Regions from separate parts of the Acetoanaerobium sticklandii genome, predicted to be linked through region 1. Evidence: riboswitches for the same ligand, from Rfam matches in the RefSeq annotation. Region 1 holds a riboswitch; the other holds the start of a gene.
What was found. A riboswitch is a leader RNA that binds a small molecule or an ion and turns the genes downstream of it on or off. The one in region 1 is predicted to bind cyclic di-GMP.
Positions count from the first base shown of each region.

Region 2: another riboswitch for cyclic di-GMP. It lies ahead of CLOST_RS14070 (hypothetical protein); the one in region 1 lies ahead of CLOST_RS04580 (transglutaminase family protein).

Region 1 covers NC_014614.1:1,003,015-1,013,062, forward strand. The annotation lists gene CLOST_RS04570 (response regulator transcription factor) at 1-163, shown strand, start outside; gene CLOST_RS13510 (sensor histidine kinase) at 156-1,583, shown strand; gene CLOST_RS04580 (transglutaminase family protein) at 1,625-2,425, opposite strand; cyclic di-GMP riboswitch class I at 2,440-2,523, opposite strand; gene CLOST_RS04585 (ABC transporter substrate-binding protein) at 2,784-3,692, shown strand; gene CLOST_RS04590 (ABC transporter permease) at 3,705-4,394, shown strand; gene CLOST_RS04595 (ABC transporter ATP-binding protein) at 4,405-5,130, shown strand; gene CLOST_RS04600 (YkgJ family cysteine cluster protein) at 5,245-5,955, shown strand; gene CLOST_RS04605 (phosphoenolpyruvate carboxykinase (ATP)) at 6,219-7,907, shown strand; gene CLOST_RS04610 (ABC transporter substrate-binding protein) at 8,113-9,723, shown strand; gene CLOST_RS04615 (ABC transporter permease) at 9,740-10,048, shown strand, end outside.
Region 2 covers NC_014614.1:506,461-516,508, forward strand. The annotation lists gene CLOST_RS02285 (elongation factor G) at 1-1,240, shown strand, start outside; gene CLOST_RS02290 (M20/M25/M40 family metallo-hydrolase) at 1,369-2,715, opposite strand; gene CLOST_RS02295 (DUF4412 domain-containing protein) at 2,874-3,587, opposite strand; gene lysA (diaminopimelate decarboxylase) at 3,714-4,979, shown strand; gene rfbB (dTDP-glucose 4,6-dehydratase) at 4,991-6,040, shown strand; gene CLOST_RS02310 (sigma-70 family RNA polymerase sigma factor) at 6,288-6,830, shown strand; cyclic di-GMP riboswitch class I at 6,944-7,036, shown strand; gene CLOST_RS14070 (hypothetical protein) at 7,135-8,406, shown strand; cyclic di-GMP riboswitch class I at 8,616-8,704, shown strand; gene CLOST_RS02320 (thioester domain-containing protein) at 8,803-10,048, shown strand, end outside.

The DNA.
Region 1 (10,048 bases):
AGAACAAATTATCGAGTCTATTTGGGGATATGATTACGATGGTTATGATAGAAACGTCGATGATACTATAAAAAGGCTTAGAAAAAAGCTTAAGACTGCAAAATCAAGAGTGGTAATAAAAACAGTCTGGGGCTATGGATATAGGATAGATGACAATGAGTAAAATAGGAAAAAAAATAATGCAGAGCTATTTTATCATTATATTAGCAACTGCATTTGTATTTATGGGCATTTCAAAAATGTCCTTCAACGATATCCTCAATAGGCAGACAAGGCTGGATCTCAAAAAAGACGCTGACGTAGTAGCCAAGCAAATAAACATGGTGATAGATCAAAAAATTGAAATGACTGTTGTTGATGGAAGCCCTAATGTGAAAATCCAAATAAGTAAGAATTTTTTTGGAGAAAATGCTCTTAGCATTTCAGAAATTATTCTCCCAAAAGGCATGGGTTATGCTCATAATAGACTTGCAACGACTCATTTTATAATAATGGATGTAGACAAAAACCTCATCTTTCAATCCTATAATACAGAGCAGGAACCTATAAATCCTTTAGAGATAGACAAGACCAAATATTATGTAGAGCAAAGACCTCTGATTTCCTCTTTAGACCAAGAGACTTTAGGCTATCTTGTTATGCTTGCTAAGAAAGAAGATTTAAGTGTAATAAATGCTCTTATCAATAGATCTGTATTCTTAGGTTTTTTAATAGCACTTTTTATTGCTAGTATAATCTCTATATTTTTTGAAAGAGGAATAATAAGCCCAATAAATAAACTAAAGAAAAATATAGCCTCCTTCTCTTTTACTGATGATGAAATCATCTGGGAAGAAATAAAAACAAAAGATGAGCTAGCAGAAATCAATCAGGATTTTCTTAAAATGGCATACAAGCTAAAAGAATATGATAAGAAGCAAAAAGAATTTTTCCAAAATACCTCTCATGAGCTAAAGACTCCACTTATGTCTATTCAAGGATATGCAGAGGCTATCAAGGACAAGGTAATGGATGAGAGCATGGTTGATGAAGGTCTGGATATAATAATAGATGAAAGTAAGAAGCTTAGAGATACAGTTAACTCAATTGTTTACCTTAGTAAAATGGAAAATCTTATGAGTGAGGAAAAGTCCATTAGAATAAATCTCTGGGAAGCTGTAGAAGAGATAATAATAAGGCTTACACTTCTAGCCAAAGAGAAAAATATAACCTTTAAGAATAATATTGCTCACTATATTGTGGTTAGAACTAGTGATGATAGATTAGACAGAGTTTTTTCAAATATACTTTCAAATGCCTTAAGATATGCAAAATCTCAAATATCTATTGAATCCTTTGAAATCGAAACTGGTCATATAATAATAAAAATTCAAGATGATGGACGAGGCTTTGAAAATAATGAGGAGCTGTATATATTTGACAGATTTTACAAAGGTAAAGGAGGCAACACTGGACTTGGACTATCTATAGTAAAAAGCATTGCAGAGTCAAATGGCTGGGGACTCAAGGCTTATAATGCAGATGAAGGTGGAGCTGTAGTAGAAATTGTGATACCACCACTTAGAGATAAAGATGTAAACTAAAAAAAGGATTGTCTGATATTTCCAGACAGTCCTTTTTTTACTTATATTTCAGAGGTTTTAGTATACTGATTTGAGGATTTTATAGTAGCTATAGGAGCTTTTGAAGCGCTGTAGGCTGCATCTACTGTAGTATCAACTATAATCCAGTTTCCGTCAATAAACACTTCGTTCCATGCATGGTATTCATTTACTAAGGTAGAGCTACCTTTTACTACCTTGGCGGGAATCCCTTGGCTTCTTAGCATAGAAGCAAATAAAACACTGTAGTCATAGCAAATACCTGACTTTGATTCATAAATTTTTTCTATATCAGGCATATATCCTGGTTTAACTGTAGCTGCTTTATTATAATCATAGCTATAATTTTTAATAACATAATTGTATATAGCATCAAATTTTTCTTTATCAGTTTGAAGATTTTTTGTGAGCTCTTCAGCTTTTTTTATTGCCATCATTTGCTCACTCCAGTTAACAGTAGCAGTTGAAACAAGGTACATAGCTGTATCATCTGCTATATAAGCGTCGATTTTTTGAGTGTATACTGATTTATAGCTATTCCCTGATGTGTTTTGCATTATTTTTATAGTGTAGCTTCCGTTGTCGTAAATTAAAGGGAAGCTTTGAGCTGTATTAGCAGCTAAATCAAAATATTGTTTTTGCCCATCTTTTTCAATTGCTAATTTATATTTAGATTGATAATTTGTAGAGTAATTGACTTTGATTATTCCTTTAGCAACATCGCTCTCGTCTATTATCTTTGCATCTGCATGAGCTAGATTGGGAAAGGTTACACTAGCAATCGATAAAGCAATTAATAAATACTGTTTTAAATTTTTTTTCATAATAAAAACTCCTTTTCGGTAGCTAGGCTGCCAACCAGTTACGGTAAGGCCCTATAGCTTTGCGTCATAGCATTTCTACTACTTTGCCATTGTCGTGAGGAGAGATCTAATAGATCAATCGCACGTAAAAACAATTTACTATTTATATTCTTATTATACCAAAATTTTCAAGTAAATAACATTACATTTAGATTAAAACGTAAAAAATATTTAAAAAAATATTTTAATATTAAAATATAAAAAAATAAAACTAACTAAAACTAACTCAACCTAACTATTTATTGACAATTATAAAAACTCAAATTAAACTTAAGATAAGAAATCCGAATATTTATACATATTAAGGGGGAATTTATTTATGAAAAAAAGAAATCTATTTTTTAAAGAAACCTGCTTGGCTTTACTTATGGTATTTGCACTTATGCTTAGCGGATGTACTTCTACGCCTGAAGCTGAGCCTGCACCTGAGCAAGCCAATCAAGAGGTGACAACACCTGAAAATCCAGATATAATATTAGCAACGACAACTAGTACTCAAGATTCTGGGTTACTAGATGTACTCATACCTATGTTTGAAGAGCAAACTGGATATAGAGTAAAAACAATTGCTGTAGGAACGGGTCAAGCGCTTGCTATGGGAGAAAAGGGTGAAGCAGACGTGCTTCTTACTCATGCTCCAGCATCAGAGAAGCCTCTAGTAGAAAGTGGAGCTGTTACTAATTATCAGCTTGTAATGCATAATGATTTCATATTGGTTGGACCATCAAGTGACCCTGCTAAGGTTAAAGACCTAAAATCAGTAGCAGATGCTTTTAAGTCAATATCTGAAACTTCATCTATATTTGTATCAAGAGGAGACGATTCAGGAACCGACAAAAAAGAAAAAGGAATATGGAAAGATATTAATATTCCAAATGAAGGTTCATGGTATCAAGAAACAGGACAAGGAATGGGACAAACTTTAAATATTGCTTCCCAGAAGGAAGGCTATACTTTGACTGATAGAGCTACATTTTTAGCTCAAAAGGATAATCTACAATTAGAGATAGCTGTTCAAGGTGAAAAATCATTGTTAAACATATATCATGTAATGCAAGTGAATGAAGAAAAATTCCCTAAAGTGAATGCTGATGGAGCTAAAGCCTTTGTGGAGTTTATGATAGATTCAAAAACTCAGGATATAATTGGAGAGTTTGGCATGGATGAATATGGTGAGCCACTATTCTTTAAGGATGCAGGAAAAACAGAGGAAGAAATAGGAAAATAAGGCTGTGATTTAATGGATTTGATTATTGAGGGACTTAAAAAAGCGATAAATATGATATTAACGGGTGATCCTGAGGTACTTAGGATCACTCTTTTAACTCTGCAAGTATCTGGAACAGCCACGCTTATAAGCTTGATTATAGGGATACCCTTTGGAACGGTGCTGGCATTAAAAAGATTCCCTGGCAGAGATTTTTTAATGAGTATAGTAAACACAGGAATGGGAATGCCACCAGTAGTTGCTGGATTATGGATTTCTATTTTGCTATGGCGCTCGGGACCTTTAGGCTCACTTAATCTTATTTATACTCCAACTGCAATAATAATTGCTCAAGCGGTGATTGCTTCACCTATAGTAGTAGGACTTACTAGTGCTGCTATTTCTCAAGTAGATCCAAAGCTTAGACTTCAAATCAAAGCTTTGGGAGCAACTAAGTTACAGTATTTATGGTTTTTACTAAAAGAAGCTAGATTTTCTCTGCTTGCTGCTGTGATTGCTGGATTTGGAGCCGTTGTTTCAGAGGTAGGAGCATCAATGATGGTGGGGGGGAATGTAAAAGGATTATCTAGAGTTCTTACTACGGCAACGGTTATGGAAGTATCAAAAGGGAACTTTGATGTAGCAATAGCTCTTAGCGCTATTTTAGTTCTAGTTTCTTATTTGACTACATTATGGCTTACAGTGCTTCAGCAAAAAAGATAGGAGGATATTGATGTTAAAAGCTAAAAATTTATGCTGGCAGCAAGGAAATAAAAAAATACTTGATAACATCGATTTTTCTCTTTTAAAAGGTGAGGTAATAGGGCTTGTAGGACCAAATGGTTCAGGTAAGAGCAGCTTGTTAAAAGTCCTATCTTTTTTGGAGAAGCCTACATCTGGAGAAATATTATTTCAAAATAAGGTAATTGGATCTAATATATCATTAGATATAAGAAGAAAAATAGCTATTGTTTTTCAGGATCCTCTACTTTTAAATACCACTGTATATGAAAATGTAGCTTCAGGTTTAAAGATAAGAGGAAAATCAAAAAAAGAGATAAGTGATAAAGTTGATAGATGGCTAACTAGCTTTGGGATTTCACACTTAATAAATCAAAAAGCGCGCTTACTTTCAGGTGGAGAATCACAAAGAGTAAGCTTAGCTAGAGCATTTGCGATTGAACCAGATGTAATTTTTTTGGATGAGCCATTTTCAGCTTTAGACGTTCCAACAAAAGAGCTATTGATTGATGACATTAATAAAATAATTAAAGATACAAATACCACAGCTGTTGTAGTAAGCCATGATTTTAGGGATATATTTAGACTTGCAAGTAAAGCTATGGTGTTGATAAATGGAAGAGTAGAAGCAGTCGATACTCCATTTAATTTAATTAATAAGTCAACCACGGCTGAAGTAGATAGATTTTTAATACATTGGAAAAATCTAAATTTCTAGATGAGGAAGTTCTTATTGTTAATACAGCAAAGAGCTAGAGATTTATCAGTAAACTTGAATTGCTATAATTAGTTAGCGGTTAGTTACCGATTAGAGAATAGGAGAAATGAGATATTGATAAGTAGTTTTTATGAAAATAAGAAAGAAATAAATAAGCAACTAGAAGCTATATATAGTCAAATACTTCCAGGAAATTGTAAAAGCTGTGCCAATTGCTGCAGCGAATCCGTAGGAGCTTCATTCACTGAGGCGGCAAATATTTATGTTTATTTACTTGAAAATAGTTTGTTTACTCCAGATTTAAAAAAAGCCATTATGGTATATTATCTAGACATATATCAAAAGAGAAATAAATGTCCTTTTTTGGATAAAACCAAGAGATGTAAAATTTATGAAGTTAGACCTCTAAATTGTAGACTATATGGACATTGGCTAAAAGATGACTACGAATCAAATCTCAAACGTCTTCATAAACAAGCACTTGATATTTCAAAAGAATTTAATGAAAATGGTTATGAGGTTTCTAAGGAATATTTGGACTTTCAGATACCATATTGCCATGATTTTATAGGAGAGCTATATGATTTAAGCTTTAGAAATCGATTGTATGACAGGCTTGTGAATATAGACAGTGGTTTTATTATCAGCAATAATCTTGAAATCGATTATGCAGATAAAGGAATCGTAGAGCATATTGCTGGATTGTTGTTTGATACTGAGGCAATTGACAAGCTAAGATTTGAAAACAAATTGACGGATAAGCTAAGAAGAAGGCTAATTAAAATTGCAGAGCATATTATACCAAAAGTTTATATAAATAAGTAGTACACCAAAAACTCAAATTTCTAATTGGATACATTATATGTATAAATTAGAAGTTTGAGTTTTTTTTAACGAAAAAACGCAGGATAAAAAATTTTTTAATTCATAAACTGATGAAAATCTTGCAATGATAGGCTTTTTATTTTCCATTGTGTTATCCTAATAAAAATATATCAAAAAAAGTATGGCACTTTTAAACTAATTGTATTACAATAATACTCGTAATTCAGAAAAAATAATTTATATGGTTATTTTAGGAGGCCGAAATGTCTACGAGAAATCAATGGAATACAAGTGAAATTACCTCAAGCAATACGGTATTTTCTAGAATGAGAACTACAATAGAATCAGCTTTTTGGGGAAATAACGTTCATAATATTGAAAACTTGAAGCAAGCATATCAATTGGCAAAAAATTCGCCTGGAACTGTAGTTACAGATATGCCTGTATACGAGCCAGAAAAAATAGGCTTAGATAAAGATTCAAAGGTATTGCTTTTTAACGATGGGGATGTAAGTGCAAGATGTGCTCAAGCAAGAAGAATTCTAGGTAGTCCTGGAATTAGTGAAGATGAGTATAGTGCTGTAGTTAGAGAAGCAATATATCAAACTAGAACAAAAAAACTTTACCATGCTCAAGCCTGTATTGGACTAGATAAAGATTTTATGATAAAAGCTCATTTATTAATTCCTGAGGGCCATGAAAATATAGCTTACAACTGGCTGTTAAACTTTCAGGAGTTTAACGAAGAGTATATAAGGATGTATGAGGAATCGAAAGCTATAGGTAACGAAGGGGACATCTATGTTTTTTCAGATCCAGACTGGAAAAATGAAAATTATCCTGTTGGGCTTACAATATTTGATCCAAACCACAATTGCGCAGCGCTTTTAGGTATGAGATATTTTGGAGAGCATAAAAAAGGAACTTTAACCTTGGCTTGGGGATGCGCCAATAGAAATGGCTTTGCATCATGTCATGCTGGGCAAAAAAGATATACCTTAAAGGATGGAAGAAATTTTGTTGCAGGTGTATTTGGATTATCTGGTTCAGGCAAATCCACACTAACTCATGCAAAGCACGATGGAAAATACGAGGTTATGGTGCTTCATGACGATGCATTTGTAATTTCAGTTGAAGATGGCTCCTCTGTTGCACTTGAGCCTTCATATTTTGATAAAACTCAGGATTATCCTGCTGGCTGTGACGATAATAAATATCTAATTACAGCTCAAAATTGTGGAGTTACGATAGATGATAAAGGTAATAAAACCTTAGTAACTGAAGATATAAGAAACGGTAACGGAAGAGCAATAAAATCAAAGCTTTGGACTACTAATAGATTAGATAAGTTTGAAAATCCAGTAAATGCTATATTTTGGATTATGAAGGACGAAACATTACCTCCAGTACTTAAGCTTACTGATAATATATTAGCTGCTACTATGGGAGCAACTCTTGCAACAAAAAGAAGCAGTGCAGAAAGGTTACTACAAGGAGTAGACCCAGATGCTTTAGTTATTGAGCCATATGCCAATCCTTTTAGAACCTATCCTTTATCAGATGATTACCTTAAATTTAAAGAGCTATTTGAAAAGAGAGCTGTTGAGTGCTATATTATTAATACGGGTAGCTTTATGGGCAAGAAAATTCCTAAAGAAATAACCTTGGGGATATTAGAGGATATAGTAGATAATAAAGCGAATTTTGTTTCTTGGAATGAAATCTTTGGTATGCAGATACAAGAACTTGCTGGATTTATTCCTAATCTTTCGGATAAAAAATACTTAGAGGCACTAAATAACAGAATTCAAGATAGGATAAACTTTATTAAGAATAAAGAAATCGAACTATGCGGAAGGGATGCTCTGCCAAAAGAGGCTCTTGAAGCTTTAGTAAAAATGAAAGAGAGCATATATTCTCATATAGATTTAAAACATGTAGTAAATATATAAGTTGTTAATTTTATATCTAATTATTGTATTTCCTATTGAAATGAATAATTATTCGGTGTATAATTAAATTAACCGCAGAATGAAGCTGCAAAGATTTTAATTAATACTTTAAAATCAAGCCATGAAGGCTATTGTATTTTTATAATACTTTAGTGTTCATGGCTTTTTTATGCTTTTTACTAATAATAAATTTAGGAGGGTTATCGTGAAGAAAATAGCAATTTCACTATTATGTATTACTATGCTAGCATCTAGCTTGTTACTTGGAGGTTGTAGTAGTAAGCAAGCAGAAAATTCACAATCTGAGGAAAAAGAAGCGAAAAAAGAGCTAGTGCTAGCTCTAGGCTCAGAGCCAGATGGTGGGTTTGATCCTATAAACGGATGGGGAAGATATGGCTCGCCTCTTTTCCAAAGCACACTTTTAAAAAGAGATCAAGATATGAATATAATAAATGATTTAGCAACTGGTTACGAGGTGAGTGAAGATGGCTTAACTTGGACAGTGAGTATAAGAGAGGATGCTAAATTTTCTGATGGACAGCCACTTACATCCGAAGATGTTGTTTTTACTTTCGAAAAGTTAATGGAATCATCATCAACAGTTGATTTAACATTTGTAGATTCAGTTACAAGTAAAAGTGATTTTTCTTTAGAATTTAAACTTAAATCACCACGCTCGACATTTATATCAAATTTAATTGCAACTGGTATTGTTCCAAAAAAATCTTATACTAGTGAATATTATCAAAATCCTATAGGGTCAGGGCCACTAGTTCTTGTTCAGTGGGATAAGGGACAGCAGATAATAGTTAAACCAAATGAGAATTATTATGGACAAAAACCTAATTTCGATAAAATTACATTTTTATTTTTAGAAGAAGATGCTGCTTTTGCTGCAGCAAAGGCAGGTCAGCTTGACATGACAGCTATACCTCCAAGCTATGCATCTCAAAAAATAGAGGGAATGAAGCTTACTGAGGTTTCAAGTGTAGACAATAGAGGAATAATGTTTCCTACAGTAAAAAGTGGGGAAGTTGATGCAGATTCAAATCCAATCGGAAATGATGTTACCTCTGATTTAGCTATTCGACAAGCAATCAATGTTGCCCTTGATAGACAGGCGATAGTAGATGGTGTATTAGAAGGCTATGGAACTAAAGCGTATAGTATTTGTGACAAGATGCCATGGTGGAATGAAGAAACTGTAACGACAGATAATGATGTTGATTTAGCAAAGAAGATATTAGCTGACGGTGGATGGATAGATGCTGATGGCGATGGAATTTTGGAAAAAGACAACATTAAAGCTGAATTTAACCTAGTATACCCATCAGGGGATCAGCTAAGACAGTCGCTTGCTATGGTAGTAGCGGACATGGTTAAACCAATAGGAATAAATATAGTAATAGAGGCTAAAACTTGGGATGAAATAGAAGCAGTTTTACATAAAGATGCGATACTCATGGGATGGGGAAGTCAAGACCCTCTTGAGATGTACAATGTCTACTCAAGCAAGATGAAGGGAGTTGAGTGGTACAATCCTGGCTACTACGAAAATCAAAAAGTAGATGAGTATATGGAAAAAGCTCTTCAAGCCAGAAGTGAAGAAGAAGCAAATGAATACTGGAAAAAAGCACAATGGGATGGTGAAACTGGCCTTAGCGGTAAAGGGGACATTCCTTGGGTTTGGCTAGTTAATAGAAGTCATTTGTATTTAGTTAATGATAAGCTTGATATTGGAAAGCAACAAATACAGCCACATGGACATGGCTGGCCGTTAACCAGCAATATAGAGCAGTGGAAATGGATAGATTAGCTGAAAGGACAATATTATGAATAATAACTCTGTCTTAACCTTTATTATAAAAAAAGTGATTAGATTTACAAGTCTATTATTCGCATTATGCGCATTATCATTTGTACTTATTTCGAATTCTCCTATTGATCCGGTTAAGGCATATATTGGGGCTGACATGATGAATGTCGGCCCTGAGCAAAGAGCTAAGATTGAGCAATATTGGGGACTAGATAAGCCAGCTCATGAGCAATTTCTCTCATGGGCTAGCGCCGTAGCTAGAGGAGATTTAGGAGATTCAAAAATATATAGAAGACCAGTAATAGAAATTATTTCTGAAAGATTT
Region 2 (10,048 bases), 500 kb from region 1:
AGTTCATACTCTACTAGATATGATATGGGATTATCTTCCATCACCACTAGATGAAAAAGATATAAAAGAATCCGATGTGTTTGCAGGTCAAATTTTCAAAACTATAGTTGACTCATTTGTTGGAAAGATATCTTTTGTTAAAATTCACGAAGGACATTTAAAGCCAGAATCTGAGCTTTATAATGTTAAGAAAGGCCACAAAGAGAGAATTCCTAAGGTGTTTACCTTAGTTAATGGAGAATATAAAGAAATGTCCGAAGCAAGGGCTGGAGATATCGTTGCTTTTACAAAGCTTCAAGATAGCTCCACAGGTGAAACTCTATCTTCGAAATCAGGGCACGAGAGCTATGATGATTTGGTATTCCCAAAACCTCAGATGCTTGTTGCAGTAGAGCCGACTAATAAAGGGGATGAAGAAAAAATCTCTTCGGGACTACAAAGATTGATGGAAGAGGATCCTTCATTTACATGGGAGAGAAATGCTGAGACTAAGCAAACTGTTCTAGGTGTACAAGGTGAGATTCACGTTAACTCATTAAAGGATAAATTAAAAGATAAATTTGGCGTTGAGGTTAAGCTACTTGATTTAAAAGTTCCTTACAGAGAGACTATAAAGGGTAAATCCGATGTCCAAGGCAAGCACAAAAAACAAAGTGGTGGGCATGGACAGTATGGAGATGTTAAAATTAGATTTGGTCCATCATCAGAGCCATTTGAGTTTGCAGAGGAAATATTTGGAGGGTCTGTACCAAAATCCTATATTCCAGCTGTAGAAAAAGGACTTAAAGAATCTATGGAAAAAGGAATACTAGCAGGCTTCCCAGTTACAAACATCAAGGCTGTACTTTATGATGGCTCATACCATGATGTTGATTCATCCGAGATGGCTTTTAAGCTAGCTGCTAATATGGCATTTAAAAAAGGTATGGAAGAAGCTAAACCAGTACTTCTAGAGCCAGTAATGAAGCTTAAGATTGTAGTTCCTGAAGAATTTATGGGAGATATCATGGGAGATATCAACAAGAAACGTGGTAAGGTACTTGGTATGGAGCCTTTCAAAGGGACGAAACAATTAATTATGGCAGAAGCTCCACAATCAGAAACCTTTAAGTACGCTATTGACCTAAAGGCTATGACTCAAGGAAAAGGTTATTTTGAGATGGAATTTGAAAGATACGATGAAGTTCCTAGCCAGTTAGCACAGAAAATTATCGAAGAAAGAAAAAATGAAGAGCATTAAGAATATATTCAGATAGAAAACTAGAATAGATTTGAGAAATACAGATTCTTATGAAAGTTTAATTATAGTGAAAAGAGCTTGCGAATCCGCAAGCTCTTTTCAATGAAGTACTTAAAATTTTTATTTACCTAGTAAACTATTTCCACTGATTTGTCCTTCGCATCCCACTTAACATTGCCATTTAAAACCTTAGCAATTTCATTTACAGCTACAAAGATATCACCATCTTCAGTAATCACTGCTTTCGAATCTTTGTCATAGGTTTTCTCTGTATCTAAGTCGAATACTACAGTTTTTCCATTTTTGCTGATAGTAAGTTCTTTTTCGTTATTTGAAACTGAAACCTCTAGCTTCATAGCTTTTTCTATAACATCAAGTGAAACTAAAGCTCTACCTTCTTTTATAAATGGTTTTTTAGCTGCTTTTTCAGGCTTTCCATTATTCTTGATTTCGTCTTTACCTATTTTAATTTTTACAGAATTATATTCTGCTGGATTAAAGTTGAGTACTAGCTCAGTAAGTGTATTTGAGAAAGTCATTAATCTTTCTTCAACTCTACCTGGAAACTCTCTTTCTAGAAAATCTAGATTATCATTTTCTGTATGCCAGATTTCACCGTGTTTTTCGGTTTGAGTATATCCATCCATATCACCCAAATGCCAGTTTGTAGCTTCAAAGTATCCATAAGGGATTCCTCTTTCAACAAAAGGAGCATGGTCACTCCAGTCTCCAGTTGTACCAGCTGGATAGTCTTTATTGTGTCCGGGGTTTGTTTCTAAATCAAGTCCAAGCTCTTTAGCAATTGCTAAGGCTTGTTCTCTTACAAAGCCTTTTTTGCCTAAATCACCATAAACATACATGAAGTCTCCAGCAAGCAGAGAGTCTAAGTTGATCATAGCTACAGTATTATTTACTTCAGCTTGTGTCATGTTTTCCGCATAGTATGAGGAGCCATTTAATCCACCATTTTTAATATTATCGCTATTTTTGAAGCTTTCTTCAGCACCAAAAGCAATAAATCTAACAGTATAAGGAGTTTTAAGGTCTGATATTTTTTCAGCAGTTTCAAGCATTACAGCAACTCCAGAAGCATTATCGTCAGCACCTTTTCCAGTATTGTTTTTTGAATCGTAGTGAGCTCCTATGATGATTTCTCTTTTAGATTCACCTGGTTTTACTGCAATAACATTATATGATGTTACAGTATCATACGGTTTATCGTCTTTTGTTCTTTGAATTTCAAAGCTTTGGAGCTTAGTATCATAGCCCAAATCCATAAATACATCTTCAATATAGTCTTTTGCATCATATTCGCCATTTGTTGCTTGAGTTCTATCACCTATTTCGTCTGAAAGCTCAACAACATGCTTATAAGCAAGTTCTCCTGCATCGGGATCTTTCGTAAGAGCATTTGAAAAAATTGGTGTGACGATAATTAGTGAAGCTAAAGCAAACGCAGAAACTTTTTTCATCATATAATCAATCCTCCTATTTGTAAAATAACTTCCTTATTATAAAGATAACAAGGTAAGCATGAACCATTAGCAATTTTGATTGCAATAATAGATGGTTCATAATATATTTACCCTAAAGTCACTTTAATAAAAATTATATTCAAGTAATTTTTTGAGATTTAAAATTCTTCGATTACAACATCAGAAGGAACTTCGAATTCTGAGTCGTTAATATCTCCTACTTTTAGCTCAGTGACTTCAATAGTCATCTCGCTACCATCCACGCCTTTGCTTACCATTTTCATAGTTATGCCATATTTTTTGCTAACCCAAAGCTTCACTTCTTCATTTGTAGCTTTGTCTTTTGATAAAATAACTGCGCAATTTTCGCCTAGTATTTTCTCATCCCCTACTACCTCAAAGGTCGCAGTATCTACTTGCTCATCTACTGAAGCAATATCAGTCATGCTGGTATCAGGCATGAACGATGAGTCGCCAGAATCTGCTTTGAATCTCATTCCAGTTTTTTCAGATGCGCTATATGTGATGAATTCACCTGTTTTTGAATCTATTATGTTAATCATTTCGTCGCCATCAGCAACTATACTGCTTTTCACTTTATCTCCTTTATGCCAAGTTTTCATCTGACTTTGCTGGTCTGCCATTGTAAAGGTCTGTGCATAGTAAATACCATCTTTAAATGCATTTTCTCCTTTTTTAAATAATTCTGCTAGGTCAGCAGATTCTTCTTCAGCTGCTGGTTGTTCAGCCTCTGGAGCAGCTTCTTCCTTTGTAGTATCTGGGGCTGGAGCTTCTTCCTTAGGGGAACATCCAGCTAATACAGATGTACCTAATATAGCTGATAAAAATAATGCAATTGCAATCTTTTTCATTATCACAACCTCCTTTTATACTATTTTAATCCTATGATAGATAAAATGCTATAATAATTGAAGATAAAAAGGTATAATATATAAAATTAAGTAATCAGTCGTATATAAAACTAAGGAGGGGGAACTATGCAAGAGAATTTTGAGTTTTGTTCAGTTGACAGTGTATATCTAGCGCAAAAATATTCTACACCGCTTTATGTTATGAGCCAGGATATAATAGAAGAAAAAATAGATTATATTAAGGTGAATTTTTTAGATAAATACCCTCGTACATATGCATATTATGCTAGTAAGGCTTTTTTGACTAAAGCAATGGCTAAAATAATTAAAAAATCAGAAATGGGTATAGATGTAGTATCTTATGGAGAGCTATATACGGCATTAGATGCTGGAATAAATCCAGATAAAATAATGTTTCATGGAAACAACAAATCAAAAGATGAATTGGAATTTGCATTAGAAAGAGGAATAGGAAGAATAGTAGTAGATGGAATAAGTGAGCTAAAGCTATTAATAGAGCTTGCAGGAGAAAGATTTACTGCAAAAATTTTACTTAGAATATCTCCAAATGTGGAGGCACATACTCATAAATATATAAGTACAGGACAGCTAGATTCAAAATTTGGACTTTCTTTTGCCAGCAAAGACTTAGATGAAGCTATAGAACTGGCAATTAAATCAGAGCATATTGATTTTAAAGGCTTTCATTTTCATGTTGGCTCACAGCTTTTTGACAATGAGGCCCATGTAGAGTCAACAAAAAAAGCTATGGAGCTTATTAAAGAAATAAAAGACAAGTATGATTATGAAATAGAGGATTTAAATGTCGGGGGGGGATTTGGAGTAAGATATACGGCTGAAGATGAACCTATGCCACTTGAATATTTTACAGATGCAATTATGGAAGAAGTAATAGCTTTAATTGATAAATATGAGATAATAAGACCGAATATTTTTATAGAGCCAGGAAGATATATAGTAGCTGAAGCAGGAATTACTCTTTATACTGTAGGTAGTGTAAAAAATATTGAGTCAGTTAGGAAATATATATGCATAGACGGAGGTATGGCAGATAATCCAAGACCAGCACTTTATCAAGCCAAATACAGTGCTTGCATAGCAAATAAAATGTATGATGAAGATACTGAGCTAGTAACAGTTGCTGGAAAGTGCTGTGAAAGCGGAGATATATTAATTTGGGATATTAATCTTCCTAAAGTAGAAAGAGGAGACATACTAGCAGTTATGGGAACTGGAGCATATAACTATAGTATGTCGAGCAACTACAATAAGCTTGCAAAGCCTGCAGTGGTTATGATTCATGATAAAGAAGACAGACTGATAGTGCAAAGAGAGTCCTACGAGGATTTACTTAAAAACGATTTAGGTTAGGAGAGATAAGTGTGAACTTACTAGTAACAGGTGGAGCTGGATTTATTGGCTCAAACTTTATTAAATATATGCTAAAGCATCACGATTACAGAATAGTAAACTTAGACTTACTTACTTATGCTGGAAATCTAGAGAACCTAGAGGATATAGAGGGAGATGCTAGGTACAAGCATATTAAGGGAGATATTTGTAATAGAGAGCTAGTAGAAAGTATTTTTAGAAGATTTGACATAGATATGGTGGTTAATTTTGCCGCAGAATCCCATGTTGATAGAAGCATAGAAGACCCTGAAGTTTTTCTTAGAACAAATATAATGGGAACTCAGGCACTACTTGATATTGCTAAAGATTTTTGGAAAATAGATTTATTTGATAAGTACTGCAAAGAGTATAAAAAGGGCGTTAAATTTGTTCAGGTATCGACAGATGAGGTTTATGGCTCTTTAGGTGAAACGGGACTTTTTAAAGAAACAACATGCCTAAATCCCAACAGTCCCTATTCGGCTTCCAAAGCTTCAGCTGATATGATAGTAAGAGCATATAGTGAAACCTATGGACTTCCTGTTAATATTACAAGGTGCTCTAATAATTACGGACCATATCAATTTCCTGAAAAGTTAATTCCTCTAATGATAAATAATGCGATAAATGATAAACCTCTTCCTGTTTATGGCGATGGGAAACAAGTGAGAGACTGGCTTTATGTTGAGGATCACTGCAGTGCTATTGACTCTGTGCTTCATAAAGGAATGCTTGGAGAAGTTTATAATATTGGTGGGAATAATGAAAAACAAAATTTGGATATAGTAAAATTGATTTTAAATGTGCTAGGAAAAGATGAAACTTTAATTACTCATGTAAAAGATAGATTAGGACACGATAGAAGATATGCAATAGACAATACAAAAATAAGTACAGAGCTAGGATGGGAGCCTAAATACACTTTTGATGAAGGTATAAAGCTAACGATAAAATGGTATTTAGACAATCCTAGGTGGATAGAGAAGATTATTTCTTCAGAATACAGAAATTATTATAGCAAAATGTATGAAGGAAGGTAATTGTGGATTATAATTTAAAGAAGTTATTTTTTATAAATGCTTCTTAGGCTAAAAATTGTTATACGAATTTAATAGTTAAGTATTTTTATATCCTAGATTATTAGCATCTACACAATATGTAGATAAGAAGCTAATGATATAGGATATTTTTTTGAACTTTTTTCCTACCTTTTCAAAAATAAATGCATATTGTATAGTAGAAACAGAACATATGTTCGATAGTTGTACAGAGATAGGAGGTAAGGAAATGGAGACAAATACTTACGAAGATATAGAACAAGCGCTTATAGGCTATAAGGAAGCTACTGCTACTTGGGATAAACAAGAATATCTAAGACAGCTTTTAGCTTACATTACTCCTCTGATAAAGAAAAAAATAAGACACTATTTTGGATATGTAGATGAGGATTTACTTCAGCTAGGATATGTTAGGACTATTGAATTAATTGATAATTATGAACTGGAAAGAAATATATTATTTATGGGATATATGAAAAGAATGCTAGGATGTTATTACTATGATGAGAAAAGAAAACAAGCTAAGGTAGCGGATTTAGTAGAATACGATGAGACCTTTATGGAATCAGATTATGACCATGGTTATTTCGATATCGAACTAGAAGATTTATTAAAGGGTCTTTCATATAAAGAAAGATATGTAGTTGAAAGGCACATTATGGAGAAGAGCTTACTAAAAAATGTAGCTAAGGAACTCGATGTTTCCTATGTCTATGCAAAAGAATTAAAAAGAAATGCTATAAAAAAGCTTAGAGTTTTAATTTGTTTATAGTTTAACGTAAAATAATGTTATAAACTATGTTTTAATATACTTATTCAGGGTATATTTAAAGTAACTAGAATTAGTAATATATTCGTACTCCTTTAGTTAGAATTTCCCAATTTGTATGAAAAAGGCAAACTACAGGAAACTGTAGGACGCAAAGCGAGGAGTCTAAGACTGAATACTAACTCAGTTATGATAGTCCAGCCGCCATATTTTTTTATATGGCGGCTTTTTGAGTTAAGATAAGTTATGATTGTCCCGTTGCCATCCAAAACTTGGTTTTTAAGTTTAATGGATGGAGGTGTCAAAAATGAGAAAAAACAGAAGATTCTTAGCAATTATCATGGTATTAGCATTTTTAGGCTGGTCATTTAACGCTCAACGAGTATTCGCAGATAGTGAAATACCCCCTGAAATTCAGCAAGAAGAACAAGAAGTAGTTGATGAGGAACAAAACGAAGAACAACCGGAGAATAATTTAGAGCCTGAGAATGAAGAAGAAGTAATAGAAGAAGAACCTTTTGAAGAAGAGGAAGTAATAGAAGAAGTAATCGAGGAAGAAATAGTGGAGGAAATAATTGAGGAAGAACCTATTGAAGAAATAGTAGAAGAAGTTATTGATGAAGAGATTGAAGAAATTATTGAAAATGAAGAAGTACCAATGTCTTTAATGAAAGCTCCAGAAATCCTTGATGTAGATGTTCAGTATTCAGGACCAGCAGCTCAGCAACCAATAGATGAAGCTAATTTTAAGCTTGAAGAAACTGGATATGAAACTGAAAAAGTTGATGATTCTCCAAGAGGTAGTGGAACTATTTCATTAGATAATGAAGAATTTATTAAGTGGTTTGTAAGTGAAGATGCGAAGTATCTATCTTGGGAAACAAGCTCATCAAATGTAACAGTATATAAAGTATATGTAAAAGGTGGACAAGGAGAAGACGGAACTAAAGGTTATCTATATGTTTATGATCCTACAATCAGTTCTGATAGTGGATTGCATCCAGCAGTAAATAAGAATGATAGTATCGCTGCTATTAGCCATTTCTCTTTCTTATTTGGATTAGTGATACCAGAAGATCCTGAGGACCCAGAAGACCCTGAGGATCCAGAAGACCCTGAGGATCCAGAAGACCCTGAGGATCCAGAAGATCCAGAAGACCCTGAAGACCCTGAAGACCCTGAAGATCCAGAAGACCCAGAAGATCCTGAGGACCCAGAAGAACCAGAAAACCCTGAAAACCCTGAAGAACCTGAAGAACCTGAAGAACCAACAGTTCCTGAAGATGATGACGATGATGATGATGTAGTAGTAATTGAAGAAGAGGAGACTCCTTTAGCATTACCAGGAGAACCTGATGTATTTGTAGCAACTGTAACTTCTATAAATACTCCTGAAGAAATAGTAGAAGAAGAAGTTCCTCTTGGAGTACCTCAAGTCGAAGAACCTGAAGAAGAAATAATAGAAGAAGAAGTACCACTAGCAGCACCAGAACTTCCTAAAACAGGTGGATTTGCACCAGAACTTCTATATGCTTTAGGCTTAAGCTTAATTAGTGTAGGATTTAAGTTTAGAAAATAAATTTTAAAACTATCAAATCTTATTTAACACAAATATAATTATAAATTAAATTTTAATCGTTAAACTGCTCAGCTTTTAGAGCAGTTTTTTTTTCATGTTTACAAAATATAGAAAAAAATTATTTACTTTTGAATTTTTTTAATATAGAATTGTTTTAGTGATTAATAACTAGTTAATACTACATAACAAAATAGTTATTTAATCCTACTTAATGAAAAAGGCAAACTATGGGAAACTGTAGGACGCAAAGCAAGGAGTCTAAAGCTTAGTTTTAAGCAATGATAGTCCAGCCGCCATATTTTTATGGCGGTTTTTTTATTGGCTTAGACAAAGCAATGATAGTCCAGCTACCATCTAACAAGCTTATTTAATTTAGTTTAAAGATGGAGGGAATGTATGAGAAAGGTGAAAAAAAACAGATTATTAGCACTGTTATTAATGGGATCGTTGCTATTTTCTAATTATGGGATAATGGCATACGCAGATGAAATTCCTACGGCACAGTCAGATAGCGGTGTGACACAAGATGGAGGGACACAAGCACCATCACAAGATGAAGGAACACAAACGCCATCACAAGATGAAGGAACACAAACGCCATCGCATGATGAAGGAACACAAACACCATCGCAAGATGAAGGAACACAAACACCATCGCAAGATGAAGGAACACAAACACCACCGCAAGATGAAGGAACACAAGCACCATCGCAAGATGGAGGATCACAAGCACCATCGCAAGATGGAGGAACGCAAACACCACCGCAAGATGGAAATCCTCCTCAAATAATAGAAGTAGAACCTGCTAAGGTTGAGATTGTGGATTATAAAGAAACACAAAATGTCGATAAAAATGGTAATAAAATCATAGCAAAGGAAGTTGAATATAGCAATACAGGAACAGAAGGTGAAACGATTACTGAAATAGTTCCAAAATGGGGAGATTTTAATGATGAGGAATATGAAACAAAAGTATTTGATTTAAAAAATACTAAAGATTCTAAAGAAGATGTTACGGCGTATTGTAATGATATAGATACAAACCTTAAAAATAATTCAAAGTATTCAGTGCAAGAATTACCTCAAAATAGTAAAGATATTAAAACATCTGAGAAATTAAGAGGAATAGTTTTAAATGGTTATGATCCGAATACAAATATTGAGACTTATAGAAGTGAATTATTAAAAGATGCATCAAAATATCTTACACAAAATCAAATAAATAATTTAACAGAAGAAGATGCTATCGCAGCAACACAGATGGCAGTTTGGAAGTTAGATAATCCTAATAAAAAATTTGTTGATTATGATTGGGAAAAAGGTTTTTTAGGGATAAAAAAGAGAGTTGAAGATGAGAAAGTTGTTAAATTAGCAGAGTACCTATCTAAACAAAAAGAAAGTGACCCTTCTAAAAATAATCTTAAAATAGAAGCGAAAGCGACTGATGAAAATACTGCCGTTAAGTTAGAAAATGGTGAAGTATCAGTAAATTATACATACTCTATATTAAATAGAGTAAATGAGCAAGTACAGACTTTCTTAGAAGTATTCGTAAATGGAAATCAGCTGGATACTAACGCCTATACGGTAGTGGATTTAGGAAATGGTAATAAATCTTTGAGCTTTAAGAATGCTATTGAAG